Regions from separate parts of the Streptomyces sp. NPDC026062 genome, predicted to be linked through region 2. Evidence: predicted binding sites of a transcription regulator. Region 2 holds the regulator's gene; the other holds the start of a gene.
The links. The regulator HspR, encoded in region 2, represses chaperone genes until heat shock. The targets are predictions, from matches to a motif close to TTGAGNNNNNNNNNCTCAA.
Positions count from the first base shown of each region.

Region 1: lon (endopeptidase La) is a predicted target of HspR. The motif match lies at 1,486-1,504, and genes of this name have one in related genera.

Region 1 covers NZ_JBVHOQ010000010.1:189,273-197,800, forward strand. The annotation lists gene lon (endopeptidase La) at 1-1,463, opposite strand, end outside; gene ACZ4LX_RS12090 (isochorismatase family protein) at 1,788-2,366, shown strand; gene ACZ4LX_RS12095 (RNA polymerase sigma factor) at 2,424-3,026, shown strand; gene ACZ4LX_RS12100 (hypothetical protein) at 3,023-3,982, shown strand; gene ACZ4LX_RS12105 (ATP-binding cassette domain-containing protein) at 3,993-4,769, shown strand; gene ACZ4LX_RS12110 (hypothetical protein) at 4,766-6,175, shown strand; gene ACZ4LX_RS12115 (hypothetical protein) at 6,229-6,804, shown strand; gene ACZ4LX_RS12120 (spermidine synthase family protein) at 6,981-7,673, shown strand; gene ACZ4LX_RS12125 (response regulator transcription factor) at 7,909-8,528, shown strand, end outside.
Region 2 covers NZ_JBVHOQ010000024.1:34,450-42,977, reverse strand. The annotation lists gene ACZ4LX_RS22095 (LuxR C-terminal-related transcriptional regulator) at 1-473, shown strand, start outside; gene ACZ4LX_RS22090 (heat shock protein transcriptional repressor HspR) at 558-1,004, opposite strand; gene dnaJ (molecular chaperone DnaJ) at 1,006-2,202, opposite strand; gene grpE (nucleotide exchange factor GrpE) at 2,284-2,934, opposite strand; gene dnaK (molecular chaperone DnaK) at 2,931-4,784, opposite strand; gene ACZ4LX_RS22070 (sugar transferase) at 5,122-5,820, shown strand; gene ACZ4LX_RS22065 ((Fe-S)-binding protein) at 6,067-8,334, shown strand.

The DNA of each region.
Region 1 (8,528 bases), on a different contig from region 2:
GCGTCCAGGACGTTGGCGGTGGCGAGGAAGACGACGTCGCTGAGGTCGAGTTCGACCTCCAGGTAGTGGTCGCGGAAGGTGTGGTTCTGCGCCGGGTCGAGCACTTCGAGGAGGGCCGCGGCGGGGTCGCCGCGGAAGTCGGAGCCGACCTTGTCGATCTCGTCGAGCAGGACGACCGGGTTCATCGAACCGGCCTCCTTGATCGCCCGGACGATACGGCCCGGGAGCGCGCCGACGTACGTACGCCGGTGGCCCCGGATCTCCGCCTCGTCCCGGACACCACCGAGCGCGACCCGGACGAACTTGCGCCCCATGGCGTGCGCCACGGATTCGCCGAGCGAGGTCTTGCCGACCCCGGGCGGCCCGACCAGGGCCAGCACCGCGCCGCCGCGCCGTCCGCCGACTACGCCCAGCCCCCGGTCGGCGCGCCGCTTGCGCACCGCGAGGTACTCGGTGATGCGTTCCTTCACGTCCTGGAGGCCCGCGTGCTCGGCGTCGAGGATCTCCCGGGCGCCCTTGATGTCGTACGCGTCCTCGGTCCGCTCGGTCCACGGCAGTTCGAGGACGGTGTCGAGCCAGGTCCTGATCCAGGAGCCCTCCGGGCTCTGGTCGGAGGAACGCTCCAGCTTGTCGACCTCCTTGAGCGCGGCCTCGCGGACGTGGCCGGGAAGGTCGGCGGCCTCGACACGGGCCCGGTAGTCGTCGGACTCGTCCTCCGGGTCGCCGTTGAGCTCGGAGAGCTCCTTGCGCACGGCGTCGAGCTGGCGCCTCAGCAGGAACTCACGCTGCTGCTTGTCGACGCCCTCCTGGACGTCCTTGGCGATGGACTCGGCGACGTCCTGCTCGGCGAGGTGCTCGCCGAGCCACTGGATGGCGAGCTTCAGCCGGACGACCGGGTCGGACGTCTCCAGCAGCCGCACCTTCTGGGCCGTGGTGAGGAAGGGGGAGTAGCCGGAGTTGTCGGCGAGCGCGGAGACGTCCTCGATCTGCTGGACGCGGTCCACGACCTGCCAGGCACCGCGCTTCTTCAGCCAGCTGGTGGCGAGCGCCTTGTACTCCTTGACCAGCTCGGCGGCGGCTCCAGGGAGGGGCTCGGGGACGGACACGTCGACCCGGGTCCCTTCCACCCAGAGCGCGGCACCGGGGCCGCTGGTCCCGGCTCCGATCCGCACCCGCCCACGACCGCGGATGAGTGCGCCGGGATCGCCGTCGGAGAGCCGTCCGACCTGCTCGACGGTGCCGATGACACCGATGCCGGTGTACGAACCGTCGATGCGCGGGACGAGCAGCACCTCGGGCTTGCCACCGCTCTCACCGGCCGCGGCCTGGGCCGCCTCGACGGCCGCGCGCACCTCGGTGTCGGACAGATCCAGCGGAACGACCATTCCGGGCAGCACGACCTCGTCGTCGAGCGGCAGCACAGGCAGGGTCAGCGGTGTGACGGCGTTGGACTCAGTAGCCATGATCTCCCCTTCGGCATTCAAGTTGAGCTATGAAGACTCAATGCTTGTGAGCCGCTTAATGTTCCCCGGGGTGTGTTCGCTGTGAGCGATCACGGGACGGCTGTCGCCGCGTGCCGTGCCCCGGGCCGCTGCCCTGGGTGTCTGCCCCGGGTGTCCGCCCTGGGTGTCTGCCTCGGGTGTCCTGCCTGGGGCCACGTCTGTGTGCAACGCCGGGCACGGCCGTCGTAGTCCCCGCGAGCGACCGCACTGCCTCCCGCCTCTGCGCCTGCACCCTTTGCGGGAAAACCCGTGGAGGCCCGCGGCGGCGCCGGACAGGATGGCGCCATGAACGCTTCCCCGCCGCCCTCGCATGCCCTGCTCGTCGTGGACGTACAGAAGGCCGGGGTGACCGGGGACAGGGCGGTTCCCGGCGCGGCCGTGCTGCTGGAGCGGACCTCGGAGCTCATCGCGCGGGCACGGCGGAGCGGCGCGCTCGTCGTCCACCTCCAGAACGACGGCGCACCCGGCGCGGGCGACGAGCCCCACACACCGGGCTGGGCGCTCCATCTGCCGGTCGCGGCGGGGCGCACGGAGTCCGTGATCCGCAAGACCCGGGACGACGGCTTCGCGGGGACATCGCTGGGCCCCTTGCTGAGCGGGGCGGGCGTGGAGGCGGTCGCCGTGTGCGGCGTGATGTCGGAGATGTGCGTGCAGGCGACGGCCCGTACCGCCCTGGCCCTGGGCTACCGGGTCGTCCTCCCGTACGACGCCCATGCGACGCAGGACATCCCGGCAGCTCCCGGGATCAGCGAGGCGGTCCCGGCCGCCGTGGTGTCCCGGGTCGCCGCGTGGGCCATCAGCGCGGACGCGGACGTCACGACGGCCGCCGCCGACGTGACGTTCGCGGCGCCGCCGAACGTGTAGCCGCAGCCACTCGTCAGCGCGTGAACCGATCCGCGCCCGGCCGCCGATAGAAGAGGTGTGAGCCACTTGCACCCCTCGGGGGACGACCGGAACGACGAGGCGCTGCTGCGTGCCGTCGCGCGGGGGGACACGAGCGCGCTGGCCGCGCTCTACGACCGGCACGCCGGCTGGCTGCTGGCCCGGCTGAACCGGCGGTGCCCGGACCCCGAGACCGTACGGGAGGTGCTCCAGGACACCTTCGTCACCGCCTGGCGCTCCGCCGGTACGCACCGGGGCGCCGAGGCCGGCGGCTGGCTCTGGGTGATCGCTGCCCGCCGGCTGGTCGACGCGCAGCGGACCCGCGCCAGGACGGAGCGCGCGACGCAGGCCGAGTACGCCGGCGGCGCGGAGCGGGCGGACGCCGTGCCGTCCGCCGAGGACCGGGTCCTGGCCGGTCTGGAGTACGGGGACGTGGGCGCCGCGCTCGGCCGGATCTCGCCCGAGCTCCGGGAGGTCCTTCGGGCGACGGTCATCGACGGCCTGACGACCCGGGAGGCGGCCCGGCTGCTCGGCATACCCGAGGGGACGGTCAAGACCCGTGCCCTGCGGGCCCGGCGCGAGCTGCGGACGGCACTGGACCGGCTGGTTGTGGAGAACGGTCCGTTGGGAGGCACGGCATGACGGCCTGGCATGTGGGAGACGAACTGGCCCGGCGGTACGCGGCGGGGACCGCCGCCGAGACCGACGCCTGGTCCCTGGAGAAGCACGTCGAGGCGTGTGCGCTCTGCGCGGACCGGGTGTCCGCGGCGGTACGCAGCCGGGGGGCTGCGGCACCGCTGCTGGAGGGGGTGCGCGCGGCCGTGCTCGAAGCCGCGGCGGCACAGCCGGTGCGGGGGCGGGCGTGGCGGCCGGCCGGGAGGCGCGCCTGGCGGCGGACCCGGGTGCGGGGGCGGGCGTGGGGCCTTGCCCGGGGGCGAGGGCGTCCGGGGGTGCCGGGACCGGGGCCCGGCACCCGGACCGGGCGGCTGCTGTGGGCTGCCGGGCCCGCCCTGCGCGGGGCGTGGGCCGCTGCGCTGGCGCTGGTCGCGCTCGGGGCCGTCGCACTGGCGTACGCGGGCGGGCTCGGCGGCTCGGTTCGGCCGCTGCTCCTTGTCGTCGCGCCGGTGCTGCCGCTGGCCGGGGTCGGTGTCTCGTACGGGCGCTCCGCCGACCCGATGCACGAGATCACCGCGACGACTCCGGTCGGCGGGCTCCGGCTGCTGCTGATCAGGACCGCCGCGGTGCTCGCGGTGACCGTCCCGGTGCTTGCCCTCGCCTGGGCGGTACTGCCCGCCTCGGCTGCCGGCCCGGGCGTCGTGGCGTGGCTGCTGCCGGGCCTCGCCATGACGCTGGCCGCACTGGCGCTCGGCTCGTACGTCGGCTGCCGCACCGGTGCCTCGTCGGTCGCCGTGTGCTGGGCCGTCGCCGTCGTCGTACCGGTCTTCACCACCCTGCCATCGGATCTCGCCGCGCCGGGAACGGCCGCCCGCTACTTCGCGGGGCCCGCCGCCCAGGGCGCCTGGGCTGCCGCGGCCGTGCTCTGCGCCGGTCTGCTGGCGCTGCGCCGCAGATCCTTCGACCATCTGGAGAACTCGTGAGCGTGATCGCGTGAACAGCACCGTAAGAGTGACGGGCCTGACGGTCCGGCATCGCCGTACGACCGCCCTGGACGCCGTCGATCTCGACTTCGCGCCCGGTGTGCACGGTCTCCTCGGGCCGAACGGAGCCGGTAAGACGTCGCTGATCAGAGTGGTGTCCACGGCCACCGCACCGGCCTCCGGGCGGGTCGAGCTGCTGGGCAGCGACGTGGGGGCGGCCTCGGACCATCGCAGCCGCGCGGCGGTCCGCCGCAGGCTGGGCTATCTGCCGCAGGAGTTCGGCTACTACCCGGGCTTCACCGTCCGCGAGTTCGTCGCCTATGTGGCGTGGCTCAAGGAAATGGACGGCGCGCTGATCGCGGGAGCCGTGGAGCGCGCGGTGGACCGGGTGGGTCTGACGGACCGGATCGATGCCCGGATGAAGACCCTGTCGGGCGGCATGGTCCGGCGCGTGGGCATCGCGCAGGCGATCGTCAACGAGCCGGAGCTGCTGCTGCTCGACGAGCCGACCGCCGGCCTCGACCCCGAGCAGCGGGTGGAGTTCCGCGCGCTGATGCGGGAGCTCGGCGAACAGGCCACGGTCATTCTCTCCACGCACCTCGTCGAGGATGTGGTCACGGCCTGCGCCGATGTGACGCTGGTCGAGGCGGGCCGGATCGCGTACCGGGGGACGACGGCCGAGCTGACGGCCCTCGGCGGCACGGGGGACCGGCTCGACGGCAGCCCCATCGAGCGCGGCTACACCGCCGCGCTGCACACCCACCGTGCGACGGCGGCCGTCCGATGACGACGACCGGAACCCCCGCTGCCCGGACAGCGGAGACGCAGGAGCCGGGCACCTCCGGGCCCGGCCCGCGGCAGGACGCCTCCGGGCCCGCCCGCTCCCCCGCCGCCGCACACCGGCCGACGTTCCCCGCCGTGCACCGGCCGACGTTCCTCGCCCTGCGGACCGAGCTGCGCCGGGGCATCGCGCCGTGGACCGGTGCCGGTACGACGGTCGTCGTCGCCGTCACCATGGCGGCCAAGGCCGACACCTGGCAGGGGAGCTGGGGCGAGACCCAGGGGCTGCTGCACTCCGCCGCCACCCTGCTCGTCGGTCCGCTGGTGGCGGCGGCCTCCTGCTGGCAGGGCGCCCGCGAGCACCGGCGCTCGACCACCGGACTCTGGCTCTCCACGCCGCGTGCGAGGTCCGCGCGGGCCCTGGTGGCCGCACTGCCGCTCGCGCTCTGGGCGGTCGCCGGGTATCTCGTCACGCTGGCCGCCTCGCTGCTGGCCACCTGGCCGTACGCCGGAGGCGGAAGCCCGTTCCCGTCCTTCGCCGTCGCGGACAGTGCCTTCCTGGTCTCCGTCGGTCTGGTCGGATTCGTCGTCGGGCAGCGCTGCCCGTGGCGGCTGGCCCCGCCCGTTCTCGCCGCGCTGCTGTACCTCGTGCTGGGCGTGCCCAGCTACTCCGACTCCTCGGCCCAGTTCCTCGACCCGGCCGTGCAGTACGCGCTCGACGGGGCGCTGCCCGTGTGGTGGTTCGCCCCGGCGATGGCGGCGTGGACCGGGGGCCTCGCCCTGACCGCGCTGGTCGCCCATGCGGCGCGGCGACGCCTCCTCGCCGTCGTACCGCTCGCCGTCGCGGCCGCGGTCGCCCCGCTGATCGTGCACGCCGGTCCCGGACTGCTGCGGGAGGACCCGGCCACGACACGGTTCGTCTGCACGGACGGACCCACTCGGCTCTGCCTGACCGCGTACGACGAGTCACTGCTGCCGCAGGTCTCCCGGGCACTGTCCGGACTGTTCGGGCGGCTGGAGGGGGTACCGGGGGCACCGGTCCGCTATGTGAACCGGGACCCGGCCCACGGTCCCGGCGAGGTCCGGGTACCGAGGCCCGACACCAACTGGTACCTCCTCCGAGGGCGGCTCCAGCACGCGGACGACTACGTCCGGCAGGTGACGTACCAGCTGGTGAGCCGGGACTGCCCGGAATCCCCCGGCACCGACACGTCCGCCGCCGGCAAGCGGCTGTGGGCGACCGACGAAGCCGTCAGGGACTGGCTCGCCGGCGCCTCGCAGACCCCCGAAGCGGAGCCCACCCCGCAGCTGCGCCGGCTCGAAGCCATGCCGGCCCCCGGGCGCCGGGCCTGGCTCGGCGGCTTCCTGGCCACGCGCACGAGCTGTTCCCCGGACGAGGTGCCTGTCCTGTGAACACGGCCGAGGGCACCACCACGACGCGCCCACCGCTTCTCCCCCTCCTCTATATGCGCTCCCGCGGTCTTCCCCGTACCGCCGCCGCGCTGGCCTGCGTCGTTCTCGTCGCCACCTGGGCCGCCGACCGGCTGGAGCACCACTTCGCCCCGGGTGCCCGTGTCCCGGTCCTCGTGCTGGCGCCGCTGCTGGTGTCCTCGGCCATCGGCACCAGCCTGTACGCCGCCGCCGACGAGCTCGACCGGACGGCCGTACGCCGCTGGTGGCCCCGGCGGCTGCTGCATCTGCTCGCGCTCACCGTCCCGGCCGCGGCGGCTCTCGCGCTGGCCGTCCCGGGGCATCCCGGGGAGTTCGGCGCCCCCGGCATGATCCGCAACGTGCTCGGGGCGACCGGGGTGGCGGCCGCCTCCGCTGCCCTGATCGGCGCCCGGCTGAGCTGGCTGCCGATGACGGTCTACGGCGGCGCGGTGTACCTGGCCGCACCGCGCACCCCGGGCGGTGCCGCCTCCGTCTGGGCGTGGCTGATGCAGCCGGGGCCGCAGCCCTGGGCGTGGGCGGTGGCGCTGACGGCGTACGTGGCGGGGACCGCGCTGCTCGCGGTCCGGGGCGCCCGCCCCGAACGCCGCTGACCGCGCCCCGCTCGGCCTGGCGTACGGTCGAACCTCCGGCCGCGCCCCGCCCCGCCGAGGCCCGGACCAACCGCCGGCCGCGCCCCCGCCCGGCCCGCGTCCGGACAATCCGCTGGCCAGGCCGTTGCCGGGCGGGCCAGGATGGCGGGGACACCGACCGCCAGGAGAGCTGCACCATGCCCCACACCTTCGGCCCCGACATCCTCGCCCCCGTCACCCTGGACCGCCGCGAAGGACCGTACGGGGAGGTCGTCCTGCGCAGGCGGGGCGACGACTTCGAGATCATCGCCAACGGGTGCTTCCTGATGGACACCTCGGACGGGCGCTCGGAGCGGCTGCTGATCGATGCCGCACTCGCCGCGCTGCCCGCCGGGCGGACCGGGCCGGCGGTGCTCATCGGCGGACTCGGTGTCGGGTTCTCGCTCGTCCGGGCCGCCGCCGAGCCCCGCTGGGGGCGGATCGTGGTCGCCGAGCGGGAGCGGGCCGTCGTCGACTGGCACCTGGACGGACCGCTGGCCGCGATCTCGGGGCCGGCACTCGCCGATCCGCGGACCATGATCCTTACGACGGACCTCGTCGCACACCTCCGTACGACTACGGACCGTTACGACGCCCTGTGTCTCGACATCGACAACGGACCGGACTGGACCGTCACCGAGGACAACGGAAGTCTCTACTCACCCGCCGGGCTCGCCGACTGCCACGCGCGGCTCACGCCGGGCGGCGTACTCGCGGTGTGGTCCGCACAACCGTCCGCCGAGTTCGAACAGGCCTTGCGGAATGCCGGATTCCATGGCGTAAGGACGGAAGAAGTGGGTGTTGCCCGAGGTGTTCCCGACGTAGTCCATCTCGCAATTCGAGCGAGCTGAGAACCCCCCTCCGGGTATCTTTGCCCCTGGGACGCCCGGGGGCCAAGCGCCACAAGCGCGACACTCCGCCTCCCCCGTTCCCACGAATGGCCCTTCCCGCCTTGCACCCTGCGTAGCCGGGAACCCTCTGCTGCCTTTACGCTGCTGACCGATAGCGGGATCACCCACGAAATTCACGAACGAAGACCGTACATCCGGGGGAATGGCCCCCGTGAGAACGGGCAGGGGCAGGGCGATGGAACAGACACACACCACCCACACCGGTGTCGCGGCCACCCCGGGCGCGCAGCGCCGCGTGCTGGTGGTCGAGGACGACGCGACGATCGTCGATGCCATTTCCGCCCGGCTGCGGGCCGAGGGCTTCCTGGTGCAGACCGCACTCGACGGCCCGGCGGCCGTGGACGCGGCCGAGGCCTGGCAGCCGGATCTGATGGTGCTCGACATCATGCTTCCCGGCTTCGACGGCCTGGAGGTCTGCCGGCGCGTGCAGGCCCAGCGGCCGGTACCGGTGCTGATGCTGACCGCCCGGGACGACGAGACCGACATGCTCGTCGGCCTCGGCGTCGGTGCCGACGACTACATGACCAAGCCGTTCTCCATGCGCGAGCTTGCGGCGCGGGTCCATGTGCTGCTGCGCCGGGTGGAGCGGGCCGCGCTGGCCGCTGTGACGCCGCGCAGCGGAATACTCCGTCTCGGAGAGCTGGAGATCGACCACGCGCAGCGCCGGGTGCGGGTGCGCGCCGACGATGTCCATCTGACGCCGACCGAGTTCGACCTGCTGGTCTGCCTGGCCAACACCCCGCGCGCGGTGCTCTCCCGTGAGCAGCTGCTGGCGGAGGTCTGGGACTGGGCGGA
Region 2 (8,528 bases):
TGGGAGAACTGCCACCCGGCCACATCCAGGTCCGCACCATCGAGCAGACCGTCGAGCGGCTCTTCGTCTTCGACCGTACGGTGGCCTTCATCCCCGCGAACGCCAAGCGCGACGTGGCCCTGGAGATCCGCCACCCCGCGCTCGTCCGCTACCTGATCCAGGTGTACGAGGTCCTGTGGGCCCAGGCCACCCCCCTCACCGAAGCCCTGAGGGCGACCCCGGCGAGCACCTCCGTCACCGCCGTCCAGCAGAGCATCGCGCGCCTGCTCGTCGACGGACATGTGGACCAGGTGGTGGCCGGCAAACTCGGTATCAGCGTCCGCACCTGCCGCGCCCACATCGCCAGGCTCATGCGGACCCTCAACGCCACCAGCCGCACCCAGCTGGGCGCCTTACTGGTCCAGTCGGGCATCGCCGAGCAGACACCGCGGCACACGACGGAGGAGCCCGCCACCCCTGGCGTTCCGGGGTGACGGGCTCCTCCGTCGTACATTCGCAGGTCCTGCCGGCCCGCCGGGCGTTCGGACCTGTAGGTCCTGCCGGCCCGCCGGGCTCCCTCAGTCCTTCGGCCGCTTCGGCCGCCAGACCACCAGGGCGCTCGTCTGCTGCACGTCCTGGTACGGCACCAGGTCGCGCCGGTACGAGGCGTGCACCTGCGCCTCGCGCTGCTGCATGGCCACCGCCGCCCCGTCCACGGCCGCCGAGAGTTCGGCGACACGCTGCTGAAGGGCCGCGACCTGGTTCTCCAGCTCGATGATGCGCTTGATGCCGGCCAGGTTGATGCCCTCGTCCTGCGACAGCTGCTGCACGGTGCGCAGCAGCTCGATGTCACGGGCCGAGTAGCGACGTCCGCGTCCGGCCGTGCGGTCGGGCGAGACCAGGCCGAGGCGGTCGTACTGGCGCAGCGTCTGGGGATGCAGGCCCGAGAGCTGGGCCGCGATCGAGATCACGTACACCGGGGATTCATCGGTGAGTTCGTACGGATTACGTCGTCGGCCGTCCACCTCAAGCTCCCTTCGCTGCCTGGAACAGCTCAGTCCGCGGGTTCTCGTCCGCGGTCGCCTTGCGGTAGGCCTCCAGGGCGTCCCGGGCCTCCGGGCCCAGGTCCTTGGGGACCGCCACCTCGACGGTGACCAGCAGGTCGCCGCGGGTGCCGTCCTTGCGGACCGCGCCCTTGCCCCTGGCCCGCATGGTGCGCCCGCCCGGCGTACCGGCCGGAAGCTTCAGGGTGACCGGCGGTCCGCCGAGCGTGGGGACCTTCACCTCGCCGCCGAGCGCCGCCTCCGTGAAGGTGACGGGCACGGTGACGGTGAGGTTGTCGCCCTTGCGGCCGAAGACCGGGTGGGCGTCGACATGGACGACGACATAGAGGTCGCCGGCCGGTCCGCCGCGCTCGCCCGGGGCACCCTTGCCGCGCAGCCGGATCCGCTGGCCGTCGAGGACGCCCGCCGGAATCCGTACCTGCATGGTGCGCGACGACTTCGCCCGGCCGCTGCCCTTGCAGACCTCGCAGGGGTCCTGGGCGATGAGGCCCCGGCCCTTGCAGTCCACACAGGGATCGGTGAGCGAGAACCCGCCGCCGCTGCCGCGCGAGACCTGGCCGGTACCGACGCAGGTCGGGCAGACCCTGGGGGTGCCGTTCTTGTCGCCGGTGCCGGAGCACGCCTTGCAGGGCGCCTGGCTGGACATCCGCAGCGGGACCGTGGCCCCGTCCACCGCCTCGGTGAAGCTGAGCGTCACCTCGGACTCGATGTCCTGGCCGCGGCGCGGCTGCACCCGTGTGCCGGTACCGCCGCCGCCCCGGTTGAAGAGGCCGCCGAAGACGTCTCCCAGACCACCACCACCGCCGCCGAAACCGCCGGCGCCGCCCTGGCCGCCCCCGCCCGGGGTACCTCCGAAGAGGTCCCCCAGGTCGAAGTTGAAGTTGCCCTGGGCGCCGCCGGGTCCGGCGCGGTAGCCGCCGTTGCCGAAGAGGGCGCGCGCCTCGTCGTACTCCTTGCGCTTCTTGGCGTCACCGAGGATGTCGTTCGCCTCGGAGATCTCCTTGAAGCGCTCCTCCGCCTTGTCGTTGCCCTTGTTGGCGTCCGGGTGGAACTCGCGGGCGAGCTTCCGGTACGCCTTCTTGATCTCGGCGTCGGTGGCGTCCTTGGGGACGCCGAGAACCTTGTAGTAGTCCTTCTCGACGAAGTCCTTCGTACTCATCGACGTCCCTCCTTCCGGACGACCGGCCGCTTGGCCGGACGGGTGGGCGAGCGGTGTGCCGCCAGGTGGTCGGACGGAATGTCAGACCTCCTCGCCGCCACCGCTCTCCTCGTCGTCGCTCTTCTCTTCCTTCGCGGCCGCGGGGGTCGCCCCCGGCTGGGGTTCCGCCACGGCCACCCGCGCGGGGCGGATGGTGCGCTCGCCGATCCGGTACCCGGGCTGCAGGATCGCCACGCAGGTCGTCTCGGTGACGTCCGGTGCGTAGCTGTGCATCAGGGCTTCGTGGATCGTCGGGTCGAAGGGCTCGCCCTCCTTGCCGAACTGCTGCAGTCCGAGCTTGGCGACGACCGTCTCCAGCGATTCGGCCACCGACTTGAACCCGCCCACGAGCTCACCGTGCTCGCGGGCCCGGCCGACGTCGTCGAGCACGGGCAGGAGCTCGGACAGGAGACCCGCGACCGCGATCTCCTTGACCGTGACCCGGTCCCGCTCCACGCGGCGTCGGTAGTTCTGGTACTCGGCCTGGAGCCGCTGGAGGTCGCCCGTGCGCTCGGTGAGCGCGGTGCGGGCCTGGTCCAGCTGTGCGGTCAGGGCCGTTGTCTGGTTCGCGTCCCCGGCCGGGGCCGCCGCCTCCTCCGAAGAGGGGGTGGCGGCCTTCGGCTCGGCGTCGTCAGGGGTGGCGCCGGAGGGGACGTCGGGCTTCTCCTCGAAGCCCGGAGTCTCCTCGGTCACGCCGCACCGCCCTTGGAGTCCTTCTCGTCGTCGACGATCTCGGCGTCCACGACATCGTCATCGGCCTTGGCCTGCTCGGCACCCGGCTGTCCCTCGGCCTGCGGGCCGCCCTCGGCCTGGGCGTTGGCGTACATCGCCTGGCCCAGCTTCTGGGAGACGGCCGCGACCTTCTCGGTGGCCGTGCGGATCTCGGCGGTGTCCTCGCCCTTGAGCTTCTCCTTCAGCTCGGTGAGCGCGGTCTCCACCTCCGTCTTCACGTCGCCGGGGACCTTGTCCTCGTTGTCCTTGAGGAACTTCTCCGTCTGGTAGACGAGCTGCTCGCCCTGGTTGCGCGACTCGGCGGCCTCGCGACGACGGTGGTCCTCGTCCGCGTACTGCTCGGCCTCTTCACGCATCCGGTTGACCTCGTCCTTCGGCAGCGAGGAGCCACCGGTGACGGTCATCTTCTGCTCCTTGCCGGTGCCGAGGTCCTTGGCAGCGACGTGCATGATGCCGTTGGCGTCGATGTCGAACGCGACCTCGATCTGCGGCACACCGCGCGGGGCCGGCGGCAGACCGGTCAGCTCGAACATCCCGAGCTTCTTGTTGTACGCCGCGATCTCACGCTCGCCCTGGTAGACCTGGATCTGCACGGACGGCTGGTTGTCCTCCGCCGTCGTGAAGATCTCCGAGCGCTTGGTCGGGATCGTGGTGTTGCGCTCGATGAGCTTGGTCATGATCCCTCCCTTGGTCTCGATACCGAGGGACAGCGGGGTCACGTCGAGGAGCAGGACGTCCTTGACCTCGCCCTTGAGGACACCGGCCTGGAGCGAGGCGCCGATGGCGACGACCTCGTCCGGGTTCACACCCTTGTTGGCGTCCTGACCGCCCGTGAGCTCCTTGACGAGCTCGGCGACGGCCGGCATACGGGTCGAGCCACCGACGAGAACGACGTGGTCGATCTCGGAGAGCTGGATGCCCGCGTCCTTGATGACGTTCTGGAACGGGTTCTTGCAGCGGTCCAGGAGGTCAGCGGTGAGCTGCTGGAACTGCGAACGCGTGAGCTTCTCGTCCAGGTGCAGCGGGCCCTCGGCCGACGCCGTGATGTACGGCAGGTTGATCGAGGTCTCCGTCGAGGACGACAGCTCGATCTTCGCCTTCTCCGCGGCTTCGCGGAGACGCTGGAGAGCCATCTTGTCCTTGGACAGGTCCACGCCGTGCCCGTTGGCGAACTGCTTCACCAGGTAGTCGACGACGCGCTGGTCCCAGTCGTCACCACCGAGGTGGTTGTCGCCGTTGGTGGCCTTCACCTCGACGACGCCGTCGCCGATCTCCAGGAGGGACACGTCGAAGGTGCCGCCACCGAGGTCGAAGACGAGGATCGTCTGGTCGTCCTTGTCGAGCCCGTACGCCAGCGCGGCGGCCGTCGGCTCGTTGACGATACGCAGGACGTTCAGGCCCGCGATCTCGCCGGCCTCCTTCGTCGCCTGACGCTCGGAGTCGTTGAAGTACGCCGGGACGGTGATGACCGCGTCGGCCACCTTCTCGCCCAGGTACGCCTCGGCGTCACGCTTGAGCTTCTGCAGGATGAAGGCGCTCATCTGCTGCGGGTTGAAGCCCTTGCCGTCGATCTCGATCTTCCAGTCAGTGCCCATGTGGCGCTTGACCGAACGGATCGTCCTGTCGACGTTCGTCACTGCCTGGCGCTTGGCGACCTCGCCGACCAGAACCTCGCCGTTCTTCGCGAAGGCGACGACGGACGGCGTGGTCCTGGCGCCTTCGGCGTTGGTGATGACGGTGGGCTCGCCGCCTTCGAGAACGCTGACGACGGAGTTAGTCGTGCCCAGGTCGATGCCGACCGCACGTGCCATTTCAATTCCTCCAACTGACTACTTGAGTGGATCTGACTCAAGGATGCACGACACCCGCCACACTGTCAACAGACCTGAGTCGAGTCGACTCAACTAACGTGCACGACCCCAGCCCCACCAGGTAAAACACCGAGGTCCACGACGGCAGACACACGTCGGATACGGATGCCCGGCACCCCGCCGGGGTGCGTACGGGCGACACTCACCCACCCCCGCGGGCCACACACCCCTCCCCATCATCGCCTCATGGGATCGTTCTGTCACAAAATGCCGTGAGCCGTGCAAAACCGGCGAACGAGCACCGACCCCAGTCGGCCGACCCAGGCAGGTGCGAACGATGCAGACGCAGAGGCGAGGGCAGATCCACGGTCAGCGGCAGCGACGGAGACCGGCCGGACGCACCCCGCGGCCCCCGCGAGCCCCGCACCGCACCGCCGCGCGCACGGTCCTGGGATCGCTGACACCGGCGGCCCTGCCCCGCCCCACCGCGAAGCGCGCCCTGGACCTGGCGCTCGGCTCGGCCCTCCTGCTCCTGGCCACCCCCCTGCTCGCCGCGGCCGCCCTGATCCTCGTCGTGCAGCGCGGCTCCGGGGGCGTACTGACCCACTCGGCCCGGGTGGGAAGGGGCGGCAGACCCTTCGTCCTGCGGTCACTGCGCACCCGGCGGCTGCGGCTCCACGTGATCTCACGGCTGCCCCACGTCGTACGGGGCGACCTCTCCCTCGTCGGCCCGGCCCCGCTCACGCCGGGGCGCGCGCACGAGCGGCCGGCCGGTGCGCGAGACTGGCGGCGGGAACTGAAGCCCGGCCTGACCGGCCTGGCCCAGGTCCGTCACCGCTCGGCGATGCCGTGGGACGAACCGGATCTCCTCGACCAGCACTACGCCGAGCACCACCGGCTGGGCCTGGACCTGGCGATCCTCACGGAAGCCGTCGGCACACCCCTGCGCGAGGCGGTCCGGGGTCTCGCGCGGCGCGGCAAGGCAGACCTGAGCGACACAGATCACCGCCTGCCCGGCTACAGGACGGCGGAATAAGTGGATAGTGTCAGCACAGACTGATTAAGTTACCGCTTAGTAAGATAGCTTGGTGCGACTGCTGAGTAAGACTGCTGGGTGCACGTTCGGTGCGAAGTGCCGAGGATCGGCACTGAGCACGACCGCCGAGCAGGACTGCTGAGTACGACCGCCGAGCCGGACCGCTGAGCACGACTGCTGAGCACGACTGCCAAGTACGCAACATTCATCGCTGGATCCCACCCTCGCAGGCCCGAGGAGCCCCACATGCAACTCGCCGCGATCATCGTGTCGCTGGTGCTGACCGTCGTCGGCGTTGCGCTCATCGCCCGAGCGGTCGCGCAGATCTACCGGTTCGTCCGCCTCGGACAGCCCGTACCGGCAGGCAGCCGCACCGACGACCCCAAGCAGCGCACGATCACCCTGGTCAAGGAGTTCCTCGGCCACACCCGGATGAACCGGTGGGGCATCGTGGGCTTCGCGCACTGGTTCGTCGCCATCGGCTTCCTGACGCTGCCGCCGACGCTGCTCCAGGCGTACGGACAGCTCTTCAAGGCCGACTGGGTGCTGCCGATCATCGGTGAATGGCTGCCGTTCGAGTTCTACATCGAGTTCATCGGCCTGATGACGACGGTCGGCATCCTCGTGCTGATCGCCATCCGGCTGCTGAACCTCCCGTCCCGGGCCGGCCGCAAGTCGCGGTTCGCGGGCTCGAAGGCCTGGCAGGCGTACTTCGTCGAGTACGTCATCCTTGTCATCGGCCTGGCGATCCTGACCCTGCGCGGTCTCGAGGGTGCGATCCACCACGTCGACGGCTACGAGGCCGCGTACTTCGTCTCGTACCCGCTGGTCCTCGCCTTCAAGGGGCTGGCACTCGGCACACTGCAGAACCTCATCTACTTCACCGCGATGGTCAAGATCGGCGTCTCGCTGATCTGGATGATCACGGTCTCGCTCAACACCAACATGGGTGTCGCCTGGCACCGCTTCCTCGGCTTCCCGAACATCTGGTTCAAGCGGAACGCCGACGGCGAGGTCGCGCTCGGCGCACTCCAGCCGATGACCTCGGGCGGCCAGGAGATCGACTGGGAGGACCCGGCCGAGGACGCCGTCTTCGGTGTCTCGCAGGTCGAGCAGTTCTCCTGGAAGGGCATCCTCGACTTCTCCACGTGCACGGAGTGCGGCCGCTGCCAGTCGCAGTGCCCCGCCTGGAACACCGGCAAGCCGCTCTCCCCGAAGCTGCTGATCATGTCCCTGCGCGACCACGCGCACGCCAAGGCCCCGTACCTGCTGGCCGGCGGCGGCAAGGACATGGAGGGCAACGAGAAGGCGACCGAGGAGCAGCTCAAGGACGTCCCGGCGGCCGCCCTCGCGGAGGCCGAGCGCCCGCTGATCGGCACCGTCGAGGAGAACGGCGTCATCGACCCGGACGTGCTCTGGTCCTGCACCACCTGCGGTGCGTGCGTGGAGCAGTGCCCGGTCGACATCGAGCACATCGACCACATCGTCGACATGCGCCGCTACCAGGTGATGATCGAGTCCGCGTTCCCGTCCGAGGCGGGCACGATGCTCAAGAACCTGGAGAAGAAGGGCAACCCCTGGGGGCTCGCCAAGAAGCAGCGCGTCGAGTGGACCAAGGAGGTCGACTTCGAGGTCCCGATCGTCGGCAAGGACGTCGAGGACCTCACCGAGGTCGACTACCTCTACTGGGTCGGCTGCGCCGGCGCCCTGGAGGACCGGGCCAAGAAGACCACCAAGGCCTTCGCGGAACTGCTGCACATCGCGGGCGTCAAGTTCGCGATCATGGGCGGCGACGAGAAGTGCACCGGTGACTCGGCCCGCCGCCTGGGCAACGAGCCGCTGTTCCAGCAGCTCGGCCAGGAGAACGTCGCGATGCTGAACATGGCGTTCGGCGAGGACGACGAGGACGACTCGACCAAGAAGGCCAAGGCGACCAAGAAGATCGTCGCGACCTGCCCGCACTGCTTCAACACCATCGCGAACGAGTACCCGCAGCTCGGCGGCGAGTACGAGGTCATCCACCACACGCAGCTGCTCCAGCACCTGGTGGACGAGGGCAAGCTGATCCCGGTGACGCCGGTCGAGGGCCTGATCACGTACCACGACCCCTGCTACCTGGGCCGTCACAACAAGATCTACACGCCCCCGCGCGAGATCATCGCGAAGGTCCCGGGTCTGCGGAACGAGGAGATGCACCGCCACAAGGAGCGCGGCTTCTGCTGCGGCGCCGGTGGTGCCCGGATGTGGATGGAGGAGCGGATCGGCAAGCGCATCAACAACGAGCGTGTCGACGAGGCCCTCTCCCTCAACCCGGACATCGTCTCCACCGCCTGCCCCTTCTGCCTCGTCATGCTGACCGACTCGGTCAACGGCAAGAAGAACGACGGCAAGGCGAAGGAGTCGATCCAGGTGGTCGACGTGTCGCAGCTGCTGCTCGAATCCGTGAAGACCCCCGCCGACCCCGCGGGCGAGCCGGAAACGGCCGACGCGCCGGAGCCCGAACCGGTGAAGTGACGGGTAACCGGTAACGCGCCACCGCGTTGCACAAGCGGCCGGACCTGCCTCGGGGGCAGGACCGGCCGCTTCTGGTTCTGCGGCCACGGTGTCGCGTCATGGGGGGGCGGCCGCTCCGGAGGCATCGGCAGGTCGGGGCAAGTCGGGCCGGACACCCCCGCCTCCCCGGACCACGCCTCCCCCGTCGGGCCCCA